Thiorhodovibrio frisius: one gene and its partner. The protein of the gene in region 1 interacts with the protein of each later gene in a pairwise test. Links are inferred from orthologs where the notes say so. Each region holds a gene or a part of one and is shown on either strand. Other genes may lie near its edges.

Region 1 (7,948 bases):
TGGGCAAGATGCTTCCGACTGGGACTATCCTGACGCCCCCCGGGCCGGGGATGACTCTTCGGCTGCCGCCACGCGCCATGCCAGCGATCAGCACTACCAAGAGACCCCCACCGGCGAGGTGGACCCGGCAGATATTGCCGGCATTGTTACCAACACTGAAAAAGGGCCCGTCATCCAGGTCTTTGTGGTGGCCCGTGATGGCAACCTGTCGGGCCGTGACATTCTCGCCGCTGCCGGCCGGCATTTGTTGGTCATTGGTAGCAAAGACATCTTTCATCGGATTGATGGCGACCCAAGCCAGCCATGCACCCTGTTTAGCATGGCCAATCTTGTTCAGCCCGGCAATTTCCCCTTGTATCCTGATCCAAACGAGGCAATGGCTGACTTTGAGACGCGCGGCATAGCGCTCTTTACCCAGATGCACGGCGAGTATCAAGACATCGAGGCTCTTGACGCCATGCTAACGACGGCCAAATCCCTGGCGCGCGAGTTGACTGCCGAGATTGAGGACGCCCAGCATCGGCCAATCAGCGTCAAGCGCATTGAGAGCCTGCGCAATGCTGTTATTGATTACGCCGACCCTGATAGCGACAGGGGTCAGGGCGGCCGCACTGACCGATGAAAGACAAAATCCCGGCGGGCTCGAGCGCAGCACGCGCAAGCGAACTGCGAACCCTACTCGAGCATCACAATTATCGCTATTACGTTCTTGATGACCCGGAAATCCCGGACGCCGAATTCGACGCCCTGCTGCGCGAGCTCCAGCAAATCGAAGAACAGCACCCCGACTTGCGCACGCCAGACTCGCCCACTCAGCGGGTTGGTGCATCGCCGGCCGAGCGTTTCGCGCCAGCGGAGCATCTCGCGCCCATGCTCTCGCTCGGCAACGCCCGGACTGCCGATGACCTGCGCGACTTCGATCAGCGCATCCGTCGTGAACTCGGCATCGAGCAAGTGCACTATGTCGCCGAGCCAAAGCTTGATGGCCTCGCCATCAGTCTGGTTTATGAAGACGGCCTGCTGACGCGAGCTGCCACCCGCGGCGATGGGCGCACTGGCGAGGATGTCACGGCCCAGGTGCGCACCATTGGTGCCGTGCCGCTACGACTGCGCGGCACGGGTTGGCCGCGGCTGCTTGAGGTACGCGGTGAGGTATATCTGCCGCTTGCCGGCTTCGAAGCGCTCAAGCAGCGCATGCTCGATAACGGTCAGACACCCGTTAAGAACCCCCGCAATGCCGCCGCCGGCAGCCTGCGCCAGCTCGACCCGACCATCACCGCCAGCCGACCGCTGGCCATATTCTGTTACGGCTTCGGCGCCGTCGAAGGTGGCAATCTTGGCTCGACGCAGAGCGACGCACTCGCGCATCTGCGCGCCTTCGGGCTGCGTATTTCGCCTGAGTCGACCTGCGTGACCGGAGCCGAGGGCTGCATCCAATACCAGGAGGCCATGGCCGCGCGGCGCGACGGGCTCGATTACGAAATCGATGGTGTGGTGTTTAAGGTTGATGACCTGACCGCCCAGCGACGGCTCGGTTTTCGCGCACGCGATCCCATCTGGGCCATTGCCTTCAAGTACCCTGCGCGCGAAGAGCAAACCCGGGTGCGAGCGGTGGAATTCCAGGTCGGACGCACAGGCGCTGTCACACCGGTAGCCCGGCTGGAGCCGGTCGATGTTGCCGGGGTCACCGTCTCCAACGCCACCTTGCACAACATCGATGAAGTCCACCGCAAGGATGTGCGCGTTGGCGATACCGTCATCGTGCGCCGCGCTGGCGACGTCATCCCCGAGGTCGTCGGCGTGGTCGCCTCTCTGCGACCTCCAGACACCGAGCCGGTCGCCCTGCCCGCGCACTGTCCAGTGTGCGGCTCAGATGTGATCCGCGCCGAGGGCGAAGCAGTCGCGCGTTGCAGTGGCGGCCTCATCTGCGCCGCTCAACGCAAAGAGGCGCTCAAGCATTTTGCCTCGCGCCGCGCGCTCGACATCGACGGCCTCGGCGACAAACTCATTGAACAACTCATTGAACAGGACTTGGTCAAAACCCCGGCTGATCTGTTTGCGCTTAACACAGAGCAACTCGCCAATCTGCCACGTATGGGCGAGAAATCCGCAACCAATCTGCTCACCGCCCTGGACCAAAGCCGCGAGACAACCCTGGCCCGATTCATCCACGCGCTTGGCATTCGCGAAGTAGGCGAAACCATGGCCAGTGTGCTGGCCTCGCACTTTGGCACCCTGGAGTCGCTGATGCAGGCCGATGAAGAGGCCCTGGTCGCCATTGATGGCGTGGGCCAGACGGTCGCCCAGCACATTCGCAGCTTCTTTGCCCAAGACCACAATCGCGAGGTAATCGCGCAACTCATCGACCCCAGTGGGGCCCGGCTGCACTGGCCCGACCCACCGCGTCCCCACGACAACCAGGAGCAGCCCCTGACTGGCAGAACCTTTGTCCTGACCGGCACCCTCACGCGCCCGAGAGACTACATCAAAGCAGAGCTGATCGCCAGGGGCGCCAAAGTAACAAGCTCTGTCTCATCCAACACCGACTATGTGGTCGCCGGCGAGAACCCCGGTAGCAAGGCGACCAAGGCCGCCCAACTCGGCATCCCCATTCTCGACGAAACCCAACTGCGGTTGCTGCTTGCCGACCCTGGTCCGAATAGCTAGCCTCGCTAGGCGGGCTCTGAATCCTTAAGCACCCAACCTCTCCGCTCCTCTTTCGCAAACGCCAACCAGCCCCAATTCTGGCTGACCAGATCGACAAGGTTAGCACCCCAACTGTGAGCCACCAGATCCAAGCAATCCCAAAAGGAGACTCCCGGATGCACGACCTCAGCAAAGAACAGCAGATATTAATCGCCATGCGCAAGACACTGGCTGCCATCGTTAAGGACGTAACCCCGCCACCGGGCATGAAGCACCCCCTCTCGGAAGCGACAATCGAGGACGTGCGTCAGTGTTTCGGACTCATTTCGGCGCGGGAAAAAGAACTGGCCGATCTTGACGGTCGCGGTGGTGAGCGACCTTACTACCCAGATCAGGACCAGCCTGCCCAGGTAATTTCAGTGACCAAGATCGGCAAGAAAACGCCGGGCATCCATTAGGTTTTCTCCTTCCGTATCTGCTGATGGGCACACCGTGATGCCAAACCACCATCCTGGCACGAATCGACCGTATTTTTTAGGCAAAAAAAAACAGCGCAAAACGCTGCCTTCATAACCCAGGGCGGCCAAAGAGCAGCTTCTAATTTTGCTGCGAGCCTGGCCTATCTTTGCGGACCAAGACCTAACGAGCCAAGCGCTCGGATTGATTTTTGGGATCGAGCTCAGAGAGCATTTCAGACGGGCTGCTTATGGGCGCGCTACCATCATCCGGCCAGTTAGGGTCAGCTCCGAGCACAATGGAATGAACCAGCAGCCCGAGCATAGCCTGGAAACCAAAAATGGTGAGGACCACTCGACCCGGGTCAATCATTTTCCAGACTTTATGCATGTTCAACCCTAATTAAAAGGGGTTGAGCCATCCTGTGAAAAGCACATGATGTTCACTACCTTCGATTACAGTACAGGACGGTACAATTAGGCATCCAGATGCGCGACGACCAAAAATGAATGCAACAAGCCGCTGCAACAAGCCGAACCGGCTCACTGCAGCGGCCCATCCGAAACCCAACAAGGGGTAATCAGTCGAACTTGAAGTTTCTTGCTGAAGGAATGGGCGACATATCAATTGGTGCCGAAGCCTCAGCAGCGTTTGGGAAGTAAAACTTGGGAATGCCGTCACTGTGCCAGTTCAGGTCAGACCCGAGCACGATCATGTGGATCAGGATACCGAGCAATATCTGGAAGGATGCAATAAAAAGCAGCGCCCTCCGAGGATCGATAAACATCCACATCTTGTACGTTCCGGTGAAGTTGTCGTTACTCACTTTATTTTCCCCATGTTAGCGGTGATAGACGCTGTTTAAAGCATCTATCGACCCGCTAGATTACACGTTCATGATGCGTCTCAAATCGTCCGCGGCATTACAGCCAAGGGCGGTACAACCAGGACAAGATGTGAGCAAGAACAACCAAACCAAACCAAAGCGTCATGCTGGCCATAAAAAGTCCGTGGAATTCTTTGGCCTCGCTTTCTGTCAATCCTGTAGCAGTCTTTTCAGCCACGGTAATTTCCTCTTTGTTTTTGGATAGGCCCGAGGGCCTTGTCAAATGTCAATTGGTTTCAGCGGGTTCAACCGAGATGAACCTGACCCTACCGGTCTGCGGGCACCGGGGGTGCTGCCGGTGCTGCTTCAGCAGGAGCCGCCTCAGCTTCCGCAGCGGGAGCTGCTTCAACTGGAGCTGCTTCAGCCGGAGCTTCCGCGACCGGTACTGCTTCAGCAGGAGCTGCCTCAGCTTCCGCAGCAGGAGCCGCTTCAGCCGGTGCCTCTTCCTCTACAGCCGCCGTTTCATAAAGCGCCGGATAGTCCTTCGCCATGGGCACGCCGAACAATGGCTTGTAGGCGCCTTGGTGACAGGTTAAGCAGTTCACCTTGAACGGATCGCCAAGCGGTCCTTTGCGCGACGCAGGCAACACCTCGCCCAATGGCTCGACATACTGGATGTTGATGTCTCGCACATTGCGAATCGCATGCCACGCCGGCACACGCTTGGGTGTGCTCTGATTCCAGTCCATGAAGGCCCGGCTGTTATGGCAATAGGTGCAGTTCACGCCAAGCGCCTCGGAGAAGTGGGTCATCAGTGCAAAGGTCCACTCCGCCTGCTTGATCGACTTGCGGTTGGTATTGCGCAGGTCGGTGTTGCCCGAGACTCGGATTTCATTTTCTCCCAACAGGAAGGGCGTGAATGGATCGAACGGCAGCGCGGTATAAGCCACGTTGTAGCCGATCGTATTTTGCCCATTTGACGGGAAAACAGACGGAATATCCGGACCAGGATCGGTCGTCCAGACATGCTCCGGTACGGGTTTGCCACGATGGCAGGTGTAGCAGGTCACACCGGTATCTGCCACGTGACCCGTCCAGTTGCTGTTTGTGTCACGGGTCATTTCCAACATGCGCCGCGAGGCGATCTTGGTGTAGACGCCATCAGACTCCCAGTTCGTGCCCTCGTGGCAGTAGGTGCAGCCTTCGTTCGGAGCAACCCAGGTGGTCAGTGCCACCATGGTGCGGTTGAACTCGTTGACCGACAGGTCGCCGAGAACCTGGACGTTTTTGTAGACGTCCTTGGCCAATGCTCCACCCGGGGTCGCCGCAGGAATCGCATCCGGCACCTGAGTGGCGTCGATGACTTTCTGCAACAGTTTCGGGTTGTAGTTTTGCTGCATGCCCAAACCACGGTAGCCGGTCTGTACCACGTCTTGCGGCGGAAAATCGCAACCTGTGATGAACGCGGCTACTCCGAGACTCAGAAGTGCCAGCGCGTGATGATTTCGCTGTTTCATTGCGCCACCCCCTGCGTCAGGTAGGGATTATCGATGGTCAGCTCAGATGGGTAGCTGGGTGCTACGCCGTGTTTCACTGCCCAAAGGTACCAGTTGTCTACGACGGTGCCGGTCAAGATAATACCCAGTATGGAGTTAATGATGCAGAAGACTGCGAACCACCAGGCCCAGCGATGGATGGATTCCATGCTGGCATTGAAGCCCATGCACCAGCGCCAGAACAACATGGCGCGCTCAGCTGCAGTACCGCGATCCGTGATCTGATCGATCTCGCGATCACCACCGTAACGAGAGACGGCCAAAATGGTGCCACCGTGCATCGCGAACAGAACGGCTGAACCGTACATAAAGGCGATCGACAACCCGTGGAAGGGATTGTAGTAGAAGTTCCCGTAGCGAATCGAAATCGCCGCTGTCCAGTCAAGATGCGGGAAGATGCCAAACGGTGGTGCCTCTCCCCAGCTTCCCATGAGCACCGGGCGGATAAAGCCGAGTGTCAGGAAAAACAGGATCGCGACAGCAAAGGCCCAGGACAGGTGGGTACCCATGCCAAGATCTTTCGCCCGCTTGTAGACTCGCACCCACCACAGCAGGAGGGACATGGTCAGAAATAAACCAGCGATTAACCACCAGCCACCTTCTGCCAGGGGCGGGATGCTCAGGCCGTATGCAGGCGGCGGCGGCTCCAGACCCAACCAGAAGAATTCCTTGAGGAAAAGCCGCGGGTCCCAGCCGACCGATGCCAGCATGTTCAGACCGATAACCTCAAGAGCGATAAAGCCGGAGATCAGTGAGGCGATGCCCCAACCCCCAAGGTACAACGGTCCAATCTGCGCATCGCCAATCTTTCCAAGCCAGTAACTGAAAATCGGCTTGCCGACGCGTGGCAGACTGCCTTTCGGGAGTTCGACACCAGGGTAAGCAGGTTCGCGAACCTGTACCTTGTTAAAGATATTTTGATATTCAGGCATTTTGGTGTCCTCAGGTTACCAGATTGGAAGGTTGGGCCACCACATCCACCATTCTGGCCAACCGCGCGTCCAGAAGGGACCGGTCAGAATCATGCAGACCGCACTCCAGAAAGCCGCGTTGATCGCCAGAAACAGACCCAGGCGATGGATAGCCAAGGCTCCAATGGAGTAACCCACGATGTCACGGAAAACCGTGTTCTCGTGCTCAGCGGTCTTCACTTCCTCACCTTTCTGCGGATTCACCACGGACAGGATCAGAGAACCGTGCATTGCCAGCGCCAGCGTGTTAATGAAGAAGAAACTGATCGCCAGCATGTGCGCTGGGTTGTAGTGGAAGTGTAGGGTCTGGTAGCCGACATTGGAAACCCAGTCAAGGTGACTGAACAATCCGTATGGGAAAGCATGTCCCCACGCACCCAGTAACACCGGGCGGAAGAACACCAGGGTGAGGTACGCCAAAATCGCGAACGAGAAGGCAAAGGGTACATGCAGCCCCATGCCCAACTTGCGGGCAATCTCAACTTGCCGCAGCGCCCAGGACACAAAGGCCCCAACTGCACAAATGGTGATTACCTGCCACAAACCGCCTTCCCTGATCGGCGCAAATCCAAGACCAACGCTTAGATCAGGCGGGGCAATACTGATTTGCCAGATGTTTAATGTCGGCCCAATTGCCGCTCCAAATAAGATCAGCATGGTACCGAGGGTCGCGAAGAAGACCGCCGAGACTCCGAAGAAGCCGACATAAAACGGCCCCACCCAAAAGTCAAACAGGTCTCCCCCGACCAACGTCCCACCGCGTACGCGGTATTTTTTCTCAAAATTTAGCAAGGCCATCGTAATTTCCTCTGCTGGGGAGACACCATGACCTGCTGCCTCCACATAGCAATTCGGATGCTGACCGACGCGCAAACCCGGGGGGCGAGTACGCCCCGGTCAGCACCATCCGATAAAGACCGTTTATTGGGCGTCTTTCAGTGCTGCTTTCATTTCGAGGTTGACAGGCAACGTCTCGCCCTGCAGCTGATAACCGACAGGAATCTGATCATCATGCCAGTTCAGGTCAGAGCTCAGCACAACCATGTGGATCAGCAGACCCAGGAAGATCTGGAAAATAAAGATGGCCCAAAGCGTGGAAACCGGGTTCATGATCATCCACAGTTTGTGCATACCGTCGAAGCTTTTTGCGTTCATTGTGTCATCTCCAAGTGCGTGTCACAGTGCCGAACATCGGCATCTGCTAAAAAGAAAGGTCGGTCGGACTAGCTCGAAGGGCTTACAGCCAGGGGCGGTACATCCAAGACAGAACGTGAGCAAGAACAACCAAACCAAACCAAAGGGTCATGCTGGCCATGAAAAGCTCGTGAAATTCTTTTGATTCTGCTTCAGTCAGACCGGTGGTTGATTTTTCAGCCATGATGAAATCCTCTCTAGAGAGTGAGTTGAGCCTTGCGGCTTAGGTTTTCGGCGCGCTTGCAACGCACCATCTTGTTTGTTGGGACAAAACTGCCCCAACGGACCAAGTGCCCGTA
Region 2 (8,140 bases), 1.9 Mb from region 1 along the record:
AGCCTTGATGGGGGCGGTTTGACGGGACTCCGGCGCGTTCAGCTTCGGCCATCACTAGGTCGATGGCCTGCTGCGGATGGGTGCGCGCGTATTCCCAGCCCTTAAGCGTCGCCTGCCACAAGCGCTGCGGCAAGTCGCTGTGCTCTTCAAGCCAGTCGGAGCGGGCGTAAAGCCCATCCTCGGGGAAATCGAATCCAAAATCACGCAGCAGGAAGGCCGTCAGGCGGTCCTCATCGATACCCGCCTGCCAGATGCGATGGTATTCGTTGTATTCCATGGCAGCGCAGGCGGAGACGCCACCGTGCAGGAAGAGATTCACGGTGCCGTATTGTGGGATCAGTTCGGGTGTGATCTGGCGGCCTGTCAGCAGGGCTTGAATAGCAGCCGTGAAAGGCCCAGGCCAGAGGCTGATGCGCTGGCCGTTGAGATCCTCAAGATGCTCGATGCCGTGATCCTTCCACGCCAACAGCATCAGGTTGGACCGCTGCACCAGTTGGCCGATCAGCACCGGACGGGCGAGTCCCGGCATGTTATCGCTGCTGTCATCGCCACTGTCATTTCTAGTGGCATCGCCACTTTGTTCGCCAGGGGCATCGCCAGCGTCATCATCAGGGCTGTCGGCGTTGGCGGCAGCCACCATGGCATCGGCGAGAAAGGCAGTGGCAAGCTCGGCATCGCCCTGTAGCAGCCAATCAAGCGATGAGCGGTTGGCGTTGGTATGCACAAAGCGCACATCCGCCCCGGCCGCCGCGTAAAAACCCTGCTCTCGGGCCAGATAAAAACCAGCGAACTGGCTCTGCGGGCTCCATTGCAAGGCGATGCGCACTGACGTCAGTGGATTGTCGCCGTCCTGCGGTGCTGGTATCGGTGCGGGCACCGCTGCGGGCAGGGGCGACTCGGCGAGCCCCAGTGACGAGGCGAGCATTGCCGCGCAAAGGACCAAAGGTCGCAGATTCAGCATCACGGGTTTAACGGCTCGGCTCAGGCAGGCGGCACGAGTTTCTCGAGCGCCTGTTCGCGCGAGTCAAAGATACCGATGATGGAACTGAAGCCACTCATCTTGAAGACCTCCTGAACCTCATTTTGAAGATTGCAGATGCCAAATGGCCGCTTGGCTTTCTTGCACTCTTTCGTGGCCAGCAACAGTACCCGCAGTCCGGCACTCGAGATGTAATCGAGCGCGGCACAATCAAGGATAACCACGGGCGCGGCAGCAAGCTGGCTGATCAACTGCTCTTGCAGCCTTGGGGCGGTGCTTCCATCGAGCCGCCCCTTGATGACAAAGACAAGTGCATCAGACTGTTTTTCAACTAAAATATCCATCGAATTGGTGTTCCGGTCGAGGTGTTGGCCGTTACTCGGCATCACAGGGATTCATGCTCCAGGATGGCCGGGACCATGAGCATGAATTTGAACCCCATGGGTTCATTCTTCGGGGGGGCGGTATTTTGGCACTGATGGTTTCCTAGCGCACCAGGGTTTTTACTCGCCGGAAGGCTGCTTCGCTCAGACCTGTTTTTTCAATCGGCCAGGGAAACTCGCCTTGGATGATCGCCTGCAAGCGCTGGTCCGCTAACTCCGATGGGCTGCGCGCCACTGGTGTGCCGTTTTGATCAAGTCGGTATGGCAGCCCTAGGTCCAGTCTGGCATGGATATCCGCGAGCAGGGGTGGCAGCGGGCCGCGTTGGAGGTCTGCGGCAGCAAGGGTGTTCAGGTAGCTTGAGCTCCAGCTTAATGTGGCGCCATCGCGCAGGAAATGCAGCGCGTCAATCGCCATGCCGTTGGTGCGCTCGCGATGCAGCAGGTTGCCATCGGCGGCGCTCCAGAGTTGCAGCATTGGCCCTGAGGTGGCGGCAACGAGTTGCCCGTCAGCGCTCGCGGCCAGGGTGGCGACCAGTTGCTCGAAGCCGCGCAGTGGCTCAAGCGCTTGCCAGTCGTCGAGACGCCAGCGTCGCACCAGACCGTCCTGGCAGGCGGCGAGCAGAACGGCGGGGCTGCCATCAACAGCAGGGACAAAGGCGAGGGCGAAAACACCCTGACCCTGGGTGTCGATTGTCTGCGGTGTCAGGTCTGCGGTATTCAGCACGGCGGGGTCGGCCGTGGTTGTGAGCGCGAGGAAGCGCCCATCCTGGCTGAAGCTGATCGCCTGCATGTTGGCGGCCGCACCGGCGGGGTGTTCCCAGTACTCAAGCCGGTTGCCGGATGACCGCTCATGCAGACTCAGGCGGCCGGGACCGCCTACGGCCAGAAGTCTGGCATCAGGCGAAAAGGCCAGGGCCTGCACCGGACCCTGGACGGCAAAGCCTTGGACCTCTGGCCTGTCTGTTGGATCATCCTGGTTATTTGTTGGCTCGGCATCGGGCCGCTGGTGATTGGGCTGATCAACCATTGGTTTGATCACAAGGCGCTCGCCGGCAGCCCAGGCGATTTCCCGGCCATCTTGGCTGATGGCCAGTGCCGAGGTCATGGGGTCGACGCTGAAACGCGCGATCTCGTGTTGTTTTGCCTCTTGCTGGGATATCTCGAAAACCCGCACCTGTCCGCCGGGCTGAAGCAGTGCGAGGCGGCCGGCGACCGGCGTGGCGGCGCTCAGGCTGAAGGGGTCGGGGGTTTGTCGGCGCATGCCAATGACGCTGTCGGTGTCGAGCAGGCGGGCGTATCCGGCGCTGTCGCCAAGCACCAGCAGGGCGCCGCCGCTGGCAAATTGCATGGCGGTGACAGGGGTGAGCTGGGGAAGCACCGCCAGGGGCTGAAACTCAAAGCGCGGGTTATCGAAGAGTTCTGGGTTGAATGCCTCGACATCCCACAGTCGGATCTGGCTGTCGGCGTCTGAGCTGGAAGCGAGCAGGCGTCCATCCTGGGAGAATGCTAGGTGGTTGATTTGCTGCTCATGGCCTTTTAGCCGGGCAAGCGGCTGTGAGGGTGCGGAAACTGGGGCGGCTGGATCGTGATTGAGGTTCCAGACCAGAATCTCCACTGTGCCTGGCCCGCCGAGGAACTGCCCCTCACCGGCGGCCAGCAGGTTTGCATCGGCGGAAAAGGCGAGGGCGCTGACGGTGCTTTCAAGACCAGTGAAGACGGCGACAGGGGCGATTGGTTTGGTGTTGGTCCCGGGAGTCTGCTCGGCGTCGTTTCCGACCGCGTCTCCTGTCTCGCCAGCGCTATCGTCCTTCGTCTCATCCTCTGCGACGACCGTGCTCCAGACCTGCACGGCGCCTTCAGTTCCCCCCGCTGCGAGTTTTGTGCCGTCATCGCTAAAGCGCATCGCGCCGCTCGGTTTCCAGTCGAGCGGCTCTGGTGTTAGCTCGGCCAAAACTCGGCCGTCCGGGATTGATAACAAGCGGATCATGCCTTGCGTCGGGTTGAGTGCAGTCGCCAAAGTGCCGTCTGGCGATAGGCGATACATGACGCCCGGCGCACTCAGCTCTGGCAATAGTTGATTCTCGCCGGTGGCGGGATCGAGCAGCCGCACCCCGTCCAACCCTGCGGCGATGATCCGGCCACGGGCATCTGAGGCTAACGCTGAAACCCAAGGCACTGGCTCAAAGTTGGCGATGGGCTCGAGATCCTGCAGACGGAGCACTTGCAGCGGGCCGTTCATGGCAGCGCTGACGAGCAGTTGTGTTCCCTGATGCTCCACAACTCGCATTGCTTGAACTGAGGAGTCGTGCAGCGGCCAACGCGCCAACTCGGGGACCAAGCCGGGCAGGGCAAAGCCGGCAGCGACGCGCGCGCCCAGGGTGTCGAAGCTGTCGAGCGAAGCGGCCAGGCGCAGCAGCGCCGGGCCGTTTTGGTTGCGCTCCAGCGCCTGTTCGGCTTGATGCAGATAGATGCCGGCTAGATTGCGCAGGGCGCGATCACGCTGCTCGAGCGTTTTTTGATGCTCGCTTTGCAGGTCGCGTAGCCGGCGCTGCTCTTGTACAGCCCAGATGCCAAGTGCGCCAGCGGCGAGGCTGAAGACTAGAGTGGCGCCAACCAGCGTGCGGACCAGGCGGCGCTTGTGCTCGCGGTCGTTCAAAATCGCGTAGTCGACACCGAGCAGACCCGCGAGCAGTTTGAACAGGGCATTGCGCTTGCCATCGGCAAAGGGCCGGGCATCGCCGGCAACAGGCTCAGCGGGTTGTCCCGACAGGGTGCCGTCAGCATTCAGTTCATAGCGCAGCGCCTCGGGAAAACATTCCTGCTCCTCTTGGCCTGGCTTGGAGCTAGCATTTGGCTCGCCATCAACAATGAGCGCGAGCACCCGGTCGGCCTTGCCCAGAGCCTTGAAGGCGAGAATTTCCTGATTCACCCACTGCGAGGCGGCCGAGCGCGGCGAGCAGATCACTACGAGATACTGGGAATTCTCCAACGCTTGGCTGATGACCGAGCCGAGATTGGCCGAGGTGGGCAGCTCCTCGCGATCGCGAAAGATTGGGTAGAGCCGTTTTGGCACCTGGCCGGTGCGGTTCGGCCTGCCGATCAGCTTTTTCGGCACCCGATAGGTTTCGAGCCGCCGGTGCAGCCAGTCCGCCCAGACCTTGTCGCGGTGGGAGTAGCTGATAAAGGCCCAGTACTCGCGATATTTGGGCGCAGTGACCGCATTGTCGGCGTTGGAATCAGCCATGAAAGAGGGTTTTCCTGCGTTTGGGCCTAAATTGGAACCGGCGTTGGAGTGAAAGCTGGCGCGTCAGGCGAGTGCTTAAGACGGCTCGCGGCGAAATTCTGAACCGCCACATTCCGCGCAGTCCAAAATCCGGGTCGCACGCGGAAAATGCGCTCGGGCGCCGCAGTTGGCGCACACCAGGGTTCCTGGGCCGGTAATCTCGCCGCTCTTGTAACGCCGCTCGCCACGGGCCTGCTCGGCGCGTTCGGCCCAGGCTTGCAGTTGCAGGCTGGTTTGATCCGCCACGCTGGTGAAGGCGTCGAGCAGGCGATCTTCGATCAGTTCAAGATCAAAACGCCACCAGGTTTTCATCTCCTCACCGGTGTCGACCAGATAGTTGGCGGCATCTTCAATGTCGCGCTCGATGTATTCGGCGACGCGGTTGGCTTCCTCGCGCGTCAGTTCGCCGAGTTCGACCATGTGGTCGCGGGCTTTTCCCAGCCAATCGCGCAGCTTGGGCGTTGAATCCTCGGCGGCATCAAGGCGCTCGCGGGTGCGCTCGAGCATGCGTTCATAGGCATCGACCAGGCGATCGACGGTTTCGGGCTTGTGCTGGTCGGGGCGGTCGGAGGGGTGATCGGACATGGGGGGCTCCTTAAGAAAGCGCGCGCTCGCGCGGCTGGTGAAGGTTTTGCGTTATCCTTTGCGGTCTTTTCAATCTTAGGCGAGTTTTGCTCGCGTTGCTCCATCATCGGCCAGTTTATGCACAGCGATTATGATCCCCAGGCCATTGAGGCCGAGGCCCAGGCGTTTTGGGATGCCAACCAGTCTTTTCGCGCGATTGAGGACCCGGCGCGCGAGAAGTTCTACTGCCTGTCCATGTTTCCGTACCCAAGCGGGCGCTTGCACATGGGGCATGTGCGAAATTACACCATCGGAGACGTGATTTCGCGCTACCAACGCATGCTTGGCAAAAATGTGCTCCAGCCCATGGGTTGGGATGCCTTCGGTCTGCCGGCGGAAAACGCAGCCATTAAGCATGGCATTCCGCCCTCGCAATGGACGCGCACCAATGTCGAGTATATGAAAGCCCAGCTCAAGCAGCTCGGCTTTGGCTACGACTGGACGCGCGAACTGGCGACCTGTGATCCGGATTATTATCGCTGGGAGCAGTGGCTTTTTACGCGCTTGGTTGACAAGGGGCTGGCCTATCGCGCGACCGCCATGGTCAACTGGGACCCGGTCGATCAAACCGTGCTGGCGAATGAGCAAGTCATCGACGGGCGCGGCTGGCGCTCGGGTGCCCCGGTCGAGAAGCGCGAGATTGAGCAATGGTCAGTGCGCATTACCGACTATGCCCAGGAGTTGCTTGATGCCCTCGACGGGCTGGACGGCTGGCCCGAGCAGGTGCGCACCATGCAGCGCAACTGGATCGGGCGCTCTGAAGGCGTGGCGATGACCTTCGGTATTCAGAATTCGGATGAGGCGCCCGAGGAAACTTTGGGCATCTACACTACCCGCGCCGATACCTTGATGGGTGTGACCTACGTTGCAGTCGCGGCCGAGCATCCGCTGGCGCGGCGCATGGCCGAGCAGGATGCCGGGCTGGCGGCCTTTATCGAGGAATGCCGCCAGGGCGGTATTTCCGAGGCCGAGATCGAGACCATGGAGAAGAAGGGCCACCCGCTTGGGCTCAATGCGCTGCACCCGGTGAGTGGCGAGCCAGTGCCGATTTATGCGGCCAACTTCGTCCTCATGGGCTATGGCACCGGCGCGGTTATGGCGGTGCCCGGGCATGATCAACGCGACTGGGAGTTTGCCGAGCGCTATGGCATCCCGAAAAAGCAGGTCATCATCCCGGTCGATGGCGCGCCCTGCGGTATCGACAAGGCCGCTTATATCGAGAAAGGCATTCTGAGCGATTCCGGCCCCTTCGATGGGCTGGCCTCGGACGATGCCATTGAAGCAATCGCTGACTGGCTTGCTGAGCGCGGCCGGGGCGAGAAGCGAATTAACTTCCGTCTGCGCGATTGGGGCGTCTCGCGTCAGCGCTACTGGGGCTGTCCATTGCCGGTGCTGCGCGGGGCCGATGGCAGCGTGCGCGTTGAGACCAATTTGCCAGTGCGGTTGCCCGAGGATGTGGTAGTCGATGGCTCGGGCTCGCCACTGAAAAAGATGCCTGCGTTTTTTGAGTTGCCAAACGGCGAGACCCGCGAGACCGATACCTTCGATACCTTCGTCGAATCAAGCTGGTATTACGCGCGCTACTGCTCGGCCGATTGCGACAGCGCCATGCTTGATGAGCGGGCCAATTACTGGCTACCGGTCGATCAATACGTCGGCGGCATTGAGCATGCGGTGCTGCATCTGCTCTATGCGCGCTTCTTCCATAAACTGATGCGCGACGAGGGCCTGGTTGACTGCGACGAGCCTTTCGCGCAGTTGCTGACCCAGGGCATGGTGGTGGCTGAGACCTGGTATCGCGAGGATGCCGACGGGCGCAAGCAGTGGTTCAATTCCACCGAGGTCAAGGTTAACCGCGATGACAAAGGCCAGGTGGTGGGCGCAGTGCTGGAGGCCGACGGCGAGCCGGTGTTTTTCGGCGGCATCGAGAAGATGTCTAAGTCCAAGAATAATGGCGTTGATCCCGAGCAGCTGATTGATCGCTACGGGGCGGATACCGTGCGCCTCTACACCATGTTCACCGCACCGCCGGATCAGTCGCTGGAGTGGAACGACGAGGGTGTCGAGGGTGCCGCGCGTTTTCTCAAGCGACTATGGCATCTCGCGGCGACCCAGGCCGAGTTAGTGCGCGCGCAATCACCCGATACGGCTGCGCTGGCTGATCTCGACAAGCCGCTCGCCGACGCCCGTCGCGAGTTGCATCTGGCGCTCAAGAAGGCACTGTTCGACTACGAACGCCAGCAGTTCAACACCGTGGTTTCGGGCTGCATGACCATTGTGAATGTGCTGCACAAACTATCGGTGGACACACCCGAGGCCCAGGCGCTCTTGCGTGAGGGACTCACTCTGGTGCTGCGTCTGCTCGCACCCATCGCGCCCCACGTCAGCCATCATCTGTGGCGCGAGCTGGGCTTCGGCGAAGATATCTTGCAGGCCGGCTGGCCGGCGGTGGACGAGGCGGCGCTGGAGCAGGACAGCATCGAATATGTCGTGCAGGTCAACGGCAAGGTACGCGGCAAGATCCAGGTGCCGGCGGCAGCTACGCGCGATGAGATCGAGGCCACGGCCCTGGGGAATGAGAACGTCGCCCGGCACCTTGAGGACAAGACCCTGCGCAAGGTCATTCTGGTGCCGGCAAAGCTGGTCAATCTGGTGGTGGGTTAACGCGATCTGGAGGAGTGGCGGATGATGCGGATCAAAAGGATGCGGACCAGCGGAATACCGACGAGCGGGGGCGGTGGATTGACCCTGAGTCTGATCATCACGCTGCTGCTGATCAGCGGCTGCGGTTTTCAGTTGCGCGGTGCCCTGGATATCCCCAGTGAGTACAGTCCGGTGTTTATTCAGTCCGGCGGTCCGGTCGGAACGGCG

Evidence for each region.
Region 2: the proteins of ligA (region 1) and leuS interact in binary tests that used the Escherichia coli proteins (3 or more experiments, as listed by UniProt). The link is inferred for Thiorhodovibrio frisius from one-to-one orthologs.

The regions. Positions count from the first base shown.
Region 1 is NZ_CP121471.1:842,751-850,698, reverse strand. What follows is about bases 144-3,142. They hold ligA (NAD-dependent DNA ligase LigA), read left to right. Parts: upstream 144-618; coding sequence 619-2,667; downstream 2,668-3,142. Other genes in these bases: Thiofri_RS04205 (hypothetical protein), read left to right, coding at 2,823-3,104; Thiofri_RS04215 (cell division protein ZipA), read left to right, coding at 144-622. Also shown: more of Thiofri_RS04215, read left to right, coding at 1-143; Thiofri_RS04200 (light-harvesting protein), read right to left, coding at 3,286-3,474; pufA (light-harvesting antenna LH1, alpha subunit), read right to left, coding at 3,683-3,928; pufB (light-harvesting antenna LH1, beta subunit), read right to left, coding at 4,026-4,166; photosynthetic reaction center cytochrome PufC, read right to left, coding at 4,255-5,445; pufM (photosynthetic reaction center subunit M), read right to left, coding at 5,442-6,416; pufL (photosynthetic reaction center subunit L), read right to left, coding at 6,432-7,253; pufA (light-harvesting antenna LH1, alpha subunit), read right to left, coding at 7,377-7,610; pufB (light-harvesting antenna LH1, beta subunit), read right to left, coding at 7,693-7,833. UniProt on the Escherichia coli protein: DNA ligase that catalyzes the formation of phosphodiester linkages between 5'-phosphoryl and 3'-hydroxyl groups in double-stranded DNA using NAD as a coenzyme and as the energy source for the reaction.
Region 2 is NZ_CP121471.1:2,734,334-2,742,473, reverse strand. The notes cover bases 4,950-8,140. They hold leuS (leucine--tRNA ligase), read left to right. Parts: upstream 4,950-5,347; coding sequence 5,348-7,933; downstream 7,934-8,140. Other genes in these bases: Thiofri_RS12665 (LPS-assembly lipoprotein LptE), read left to right, coding at 8,012-8,140; Thiofri_RS12675 (zinc ribbon-containing protein), read right to left, coding at 4,950-5,230. Outside these bases: Thiofri_RS12690 (ABC transporter substrate-binding protein), read right to left, coding at 1-925; Thiofri_RS12685 (STAS domain-containing protein), read right to left, coding at 982-1,365; Thiofri_RS12680 (toll/interleukin-1 receptor domain-containing protein), read right to left, coding at 1,466-4,606; more of Thiofri_RS12675, read right to left, coding at 4,682-4,949.